One region of the Paenibacillus sp. WLX2291 genome, then DNA from elsewhere that is predicted to be linked to it. Evidence: riboswitches for the same ligand, from Rfam matches in the RefSeq annotation. Region 1 holds a riboswitch; the other holds the start of a gene.
The links. A riboswitch is a leader RNA that binds a small molecule or an ion and turns the genes downstream of it on or off. The one in region 1 is predicted to bind S-adenosylmethionine.

Region 2: it holds a riboswitch for S-adenosylmethionine, as region 1 does, so the genes downstream of both, ACDE64_RS19100 (methionine ABC transporter ATP-binding protein) here and metA (homoserine O-succinyltransferase) in region 1, are expected to answer to the same signal.

What each region holds. Positions count from the first base shown of each region.
Region 1 covers NZ_CP176755.1:1,586,055-1,589,544, forward strand. The annotation lists gene corA (magnesium/cobalt transporter CorA) at 1-639, opposite strand, end outside; SAM riboswitch class I at 1,118-1,254, shown strand; gene metA (homoserine O-succinyltransferase) at 1,405-2,346, shown strand; gene ACDE64_RS06895 (aminotransferase class I/II-fold pyridoxal phosphate-dependent enzyme) at 2,414-3,490, shown strand, end outside.
Region 2 covers NZ_CP176755.1:4,461,720-4,465,209, reverse strand. The annotation lists gene ACDE64_RS19110 (thioredoxin family protein) at 1-258, shown strand, start outside; gene ACDE64_RS19105 (COX15/CtaA family protein) at 440-1,450, shown strand; SAM riboswitch class I at 1,914-2,065, shown strand; gene ACDE64_RS19100 (methionine ABC transporter ATP-binding protein) at 2,197-3,216, shown strand; gene ACDE64_RS19095 (methionine ABC transporter permease) at 3,291-3,490, shown strand, end outside.

The DNA.
Region 1 (3,490 bases):
GTCACTAAAATATTTTTGCAGCTGATCGTCGATCAGGCGCAGGTCTTTTTTGTTGAGCGTATTAATAACCTCGCGCTGTGGACCAAGTACCCGTTTGAGCCACAGAATCTCACCGCGCAGACCAATAATTTCGTTCAGATGCGACTTTTTCGTATTCATCAGAATACTTTCTTCCAGCCGCTCGACTTGATCTTCGATCCGATCGCCAACGGTGAAATAGTTATCCACCACCAGATCGACCAGCAGATACATGAATTTGTCTGGACGACTCACTTCCTCTTCCCACAAAATCGGTTTGAGGGTGCGCAGCTCACTGATTTTCTGTTTGGTCACGGTAATAATAAAATGACGTCCCAAGAAAATGTTCAGTGCGCGCAGGAAAATCTCTTCATCGTCAAAACGAATACTGTTTACAACGATAAAGTAGTGATTTTCATAAATTTCGATTTTTGGACGCTGCTCCTCATCGCCCATCATGTCCTCAACCGCCAGATCATGCAGCATAAAGAGTGGCTGAAGCAGGATCAGATCATCAAGACCAGCGTCTATCCAGTAGAAACCTTCCTCCGGTGCAACTAGTGTTTCATTAACATCCTCAACCAGCGTGAAATTGCCGGCGTTTACGTGCCGAATTTTCATAATATGCTCTACTCCTTTTTCATATAAATGAGCAGGAAAGAGACGGCAATTGTACACACTTATTTAAAGCTTCGCTATAATCTGAAAATTACATTTTCAACATGGCGCGCTCCTCCGGTATCCTCTTGTCGTTTTCTTCCTGCGATATGGTGGAATCTTCTTGCCAGCTACTCCTCGGGTCGCCTTCCATCTTGAAATTCACCTCTTTGAAATAAATTGAATACCAACATGTTTTACGAAAAACATGAAAATACGCCAAATACTTGTTAAGTATACCGTGGCGACAGCAGGCTTTCAAGCTTAATTCATCACGTCACGATATAAGTTGTATATCGGTAGAACTTACCCTTGACGATAGGTATGACGATGGTATACGATATCGTATATCCAATCCGGTGAGCTTCCATCTGGAACATCCCATATTGGAATAAATGATAACGTGTCTTTCTATTTTTTACCCCATAATCAAATACAGCGAATCTTATCAAGAGCAGGCGGAGGGACTAGCCCTATGAAGCCCGGCAACCGGCAGTCATATACTGTACGGTGCTAATTCTAGCAGAGATACAGGTACATCCTACGATGAAGTATCTGGTATCTGCTGACAGATGAGAGAGGCGCTATATAGACGCATCCTTTGCGGATATGACCTTTCTCAGTATGTTTTGGAGAAAGGTCTTTTTGCGTTACACATCGCAACTCTCCTTCCATCATGCGGGCAGCTGCTCGGCTGTATTATCCACACATTTCAAGGAGTGAATCAGTATGCCAATCAAAATTCCAGACAGTTTACCGGCGAAAGAGATCCTTTCCGGGGAAAATATTTTCGTGATGGATGAATCGCGCGCGTACCAGCAGGATATTCGTCCGCTGCGCATCGCGTTGTTGAACCTCATGCCGACGAAGGAGACGACCGAAACGCAATTGCTGCGGTTGCTCAGTAACAGTCCGCTGCAAGTGGACATTTACTTGCTGCATACGCGTTCCCACACATCCAAAAACACATCTGCTGAGTACCTGAACGCCTTTTACAAAACCTTTCCAGAAGTCAAGCATCTACGCTTTGACGGTCTGATCGTCACCGGTGCGCCAGTGGAGACGATGGATTTTGAAGATGTGAATTACTGGGAAGAGATTCAGGAAATTTTCGAATGGAGCAAATCCAACGTCACCTCGACGATGCACATCTGTTGGGCATCACAGGCTGGCTTATATCACCACTTCGGCGTACCAAAAGTCGATCTGCCGGAGAAATGCTTTGGTGTATTCCCGCATACGCTCAACAAAAATAATGTGCAACTGCTGCGAGGATTCGACGAATTATATTTTGCCCCGCATTCCCGTCATACCGAAGTGCGGCGCGAAGATATTGAGAACGTACCAGAGCTAGAAATTCTATCCGAGTCGGAAGATGCCGGTATCTACATCGTAGCGACAAAAGACGGCAAACAAATTTTCGTCACCGGTCATTCCGAATATGATCCATTATCTCTGAAATGGGAATACGACCGCGATATCGCACGCGGTATGGACATCGCTGTCCCGAAAAATTACTATCCAAACGACGATCCAACTCGCACGCCGCCGTCGATCTGGCGCGCGCATGCAAACTTGCTGTTCTCCAACTGGTTGAACTATTACGTGTATCAAGAAACTCCGTACGATCTGGAAGCAAGCAAAGCCGAAATCGGTCTGTATTCCATTTAAACAGTAGAGACTATATCAAAAGAGATCATATCAAACTTGAATTGGATATCTGAGGAGGAAGTAACATATGACGGAACACAAAAAGAATGAATCTTCACTTAGTATTGAAAGCCGGTTAGCCCAGATTGGGTCGATCCATGAGCCGGTAACAGGAGCTGTGAATTTCCCCATTTACCATTCGACTGCATTCCGTCATCCAGCACTTGGGCAAAGTACAGGCTTTGACTATATTCGTACAACCAACCCGACTCGCGCTGTACTGGAAGAAGCGGCAGCTGGACTGGAATCCGGTGATGCAGGGTTTGCCTGTAGCTCCGGCATGGCGGCACTGCAAACGATCTTCGCGCTGTTTGGTCAGGGCGATCATCTGATCGTCTCGCTTGATCTGTATGGCGGAACGTATCGTTTGCTGGAACGCATCCTGTCCAAATTTGGCATCACTGCATCTTATGTAGACACGAACGATCTGGAAGCGATGGACAACATCGTACAGGACAACACCAAAGCGGTATTTATCGAAACGCCGACCAATCCGCTAATGATGATTACCGATATCGAAGCGGTAGCGACATGGGCGAAACAGTACAACCTGCTGACCATCGTGGATAACACGCTGCTATCGCCATTTTTCCAACGTCCGATTGAGCTGGGGGCGGACATCGTTGTACACAGTGCGACCAAATATCTGGGCGGACATAACGACGTACTCGCCGGATTGATCATTACCAAAGGTAAAGAGTTGTCTGATGAGATGGCATTTCTGCACAATTCGATTGGCGCAGTACTGTCACCAACCGATTCGTATCAGCTGATGAAAGGCATGAAGACGTTGGCGCTGCGTATGGAGCGTCATGAATACAACGCAACAACAATTGCGAACCATCTGCTAGAGCATCCGCAAATTGCCGAAGTGTTCTATCCTGCATTGCCAGATCATCCGGGGCATGAGGTACAGAATCGTCAATCTAGCGGTAACACGGGGATTTTCTCTTTTAAAGTGAAAGATGCTCGTTATATTAAACCGATCTTGAGCAATATTAAACTGATCGCCTTTGCTGAAAGTCTGGGCGGTGTGGAATCGTTAATGACCTATCCAGCGATTCAAACGCATGCAGATATTCCACTCGAAATCCGTGATGCAATC
Region 2 (3,490 bases), 2.7 Mb from region 1:
TTTATCGATCCATTTATGCCAGAGGTAGAGTCTAACTATGCGGATCGTCTGACACTGGTAGAAGTCGATGTAGACGGTGTAGGCGACGTGAGTCAGGAGCAAAATATTCTCGGCATCCCAAGCTTTGTTGCGTATGCAAACGGCAAAGAATTGATCCGTTTTGTGAACAAAGCACGCAAATCCCGTCAAGAAATTGAGCAGTTTCTCGATCGTGCGGTTGAGGTGTACCATACATTGAATGCACAAACTGCTGAATAACAATTGCAAGTCAATAGCCTGTTCCGATCTGATGCGGGGCAGGCTGTTTTTGTTGGATATGTAGGCAAGATTGATCGTTTTTTGTCACAAAGCCTGCGGTATCACAGGCTGTCCTTTCGTTATAATAAAAGAGGACTTCACATGAACGTCACTATTAACTAAACAGCGGGTGATTCTTATTATGGCACGCAAGCCACTGATCACGATTCAACAGTTAAAATGGTTGAGCTATATAACCTGTCTCGCCATGTTCTTGGCTACCATGGGCGGTCTAGTCGTTACGAAGACCGGCTCCGGGATGGGATGCGGCGCTCAATGGCCGCTTTGTCATGGCAAATTTATTCCCGCCTATACGATCTCTTCATTTATTGAGTACACGCATCGGGCAGTAAGCGGATTTGCCGGTTTGACCGCATTGTTCTCGTTTATCGGATTTATGTTTTTTAACAAAAATCGGGAATTGCGACTGTATGCGTTGCTGACCTTTATTTTCGTCGTATTGCAGGCGATTATGGGCGCACTGGCAGTTGTATTTTCACAATCTTCGGCTGTTATGGCATTGCACTTTGGGTTCTCGATGATCGCCTTCTCTAGCTCCATGCTGATGGCGTTCACTGCACGGCGGCTCCATATACGTCAGCGGACGCATGATCTGTCCAATCAGCCACCTGTCAGCAAAGGCTTCCGTAACCTGACTTGGTTTGCAACAATCTTCACGTATATCGTCGTGTATACTGGAGCGTTCGTTACACATACCGATTCACGCGGTGGCTGTTCGGGCTTCCCGCTCTGTAATGGAGCGATTGTGCCGGAATTGTCTGGCGGTGTAGCCGTTGCCTTCCTGCATCGTGTGGCAGCGGTCGCGTTGGTGATCGTCATTGCGATTCTCGGTCATTACGCTTACCGGTATCATCCGAACAATCCGGGTATCCGCAAAATGGGTCTGATCGCCGTTCTGTTCATTTTGCTGCAATTTGTGAGCGGTGCAGTGAACATCTTTACGATGAGTGTGCCGGAAATTTATTTCTTCGCTACGATGACACATACATTGCTCATTCAGTTCTTATTCGGGATTCTATGTTACATGAGTTTGCGTACGTGGCAATTAAGCCGTGGACCACGCGGCGAAATCGCACCGGACGCATGGAACAAAGAAACACCAGGCGACAAAGGCGTACCTGCGCCACGATAATGATTACAGTATAATTGCCACGAGCCACGAGCCACGAGCCACGAGCCACGAGCCACGAGCCACGAGCCACGAGCCACGAGCCACGAGCCACGAGCCACGAGCCACGAGCCACGAGCCACGAGCCACGAGCCACGAGCCACGAGCCACGAGCCACGAGCCACGAGCCACGAGCCACGAGCCACGAGCTACGAGCTACGAGCCACGAGCCACGTACAGCTGACAGCACGGATATATTCGTGTTTGTCAGCTGTTTTTGTAGGCAATGGCAACGATCACGTTCTAGCAGTATATGCCGTTTTACGTATTTTAATTTCCAATCCAACTCGATGTGAACGGGAAATGGCGGAACTTTCTACCAATATGAATATTTGCTGAAATAGGTGAAAAAAGCCCATTTTGCACTTTACAAAGACTGTGAAGTTCACTATACTGAGTAAAGATTTTCATTCGATGTTTTCATATTTTCTTATCGAGAGTGGTGGAGGGACTGGCCCGATGAAGCCCGGCAACCGATTTTGTGAATGGCATGTGCCTTTTCAAAATGACATGGTGCTAAATCCTACAAGATGACAGCTGTACAGCATATGCACAGTCTGTGATTTTGGCAGATGAGAAGGCAATATCTTACGGATAGAGAGCCCTTTTCTGCAGGAAATGGGCTCTTTTTGTGTATAAAAAAGAACCGGTTGAAAATAGATACGAACGAAATCACAACATGATTGACAACAGGGAGGAGGACCCTACGTTTGATCCGTCTTGAGAACTTAACCAAAGTATATGGAAAAGGCAAGAACCTGAGTCCGGCACTGGACAACCTGAACATGTCGATTGAAAAAGGTGAAATTTTCGGTGTGATCGGTCATTCCGGTGCAGGCAAAAGTACGCTCATCCGATGTATCAATTTGTTGGAGCGTCCGACTTCCGGGCATGTCTGGATCGACGATGTAGATATGACCCGGCTCGGCAAGCGGGCATTGCAAACCCGTCGCCGCAAAATCGGCATGATCTTTCAGCATTTCAATCTGCTGTCCTCAGCAACGGTGTATGATAATATCGCTTTCCCGTTGCGTCTGGTTAAAACGCCGGAAGCCAAAATTCGCTCCCGCGTGCAGGAATTGCTAAATCTGGTCGGTCTGGAAGCACACGCGCGCAAGTATCCAGCGCAGCTGTCTGGTGGACAAAAGCAGCGTGTCGGCATCGCTCGTGCACTAGCAAGCGATCCAGATGTGCTGCTATGCGATGAAGCGACATCGGCGCTTGATCCGCAGACGACCCAATCGATCCTCAATCTGCTGCTAGACATTAACCAGCGCTTCCATCTGACGATTGTGTTGATTACGCATGAAATGAACGTAATCCAGACGATCTGTGATCGCGTCGCAGTCATTCATCAGGGTGGCATTGTCGAGCAAGGTCCGGTAGCAGAAGTATTTCTGAAGCCGAAACATGTAGTTACACGCGACTTTATTACTCGTGAATCTAGTGAAGGCTCCTTGCTGGATGCCGTGTTAGCAGGTCCACACAGTGCATCTTCGACGGCTGTCAAAGTTTCCTTCCTTGGCGAGAAGACGTACGAGTCGATTTTATCGCGCGCGGTACGTGAGACTGGTGTAGACTTTGCCATTTTGCAGGGGACGATCGGAACGCTCAAAAGTGTACCGTACGGACAACTGGTCGTACGTTTTGACGGCGAACCGGCTGCGGTTCAGCGGACGCTGGATATGCTGAAAGCCGAAGGTCTGAATGTGGAGGTGATAGAATCGTGAGCAACTTTGGCGAACTGGACTTTTCACAGATTGACTGGGGCGAATTCGGTACGGCGACGATTGAGACGCTGGAGATGGTTGGAGCATCTGGACTGTTTACCTTGCTGATCGGTTTACCGCTGGGCGTGTTGCTGTTTATGACTGCTCGTTCTACATCTGGCTTTTTACGCGGCTTGTATACGGTATTGTCAGTTATCGTGAACATTTTGCGTTCAGTACCATTTATTATCCTGATCGTGGCATTGTTGCCGGTCACGGATCTGATTGTTGGTAC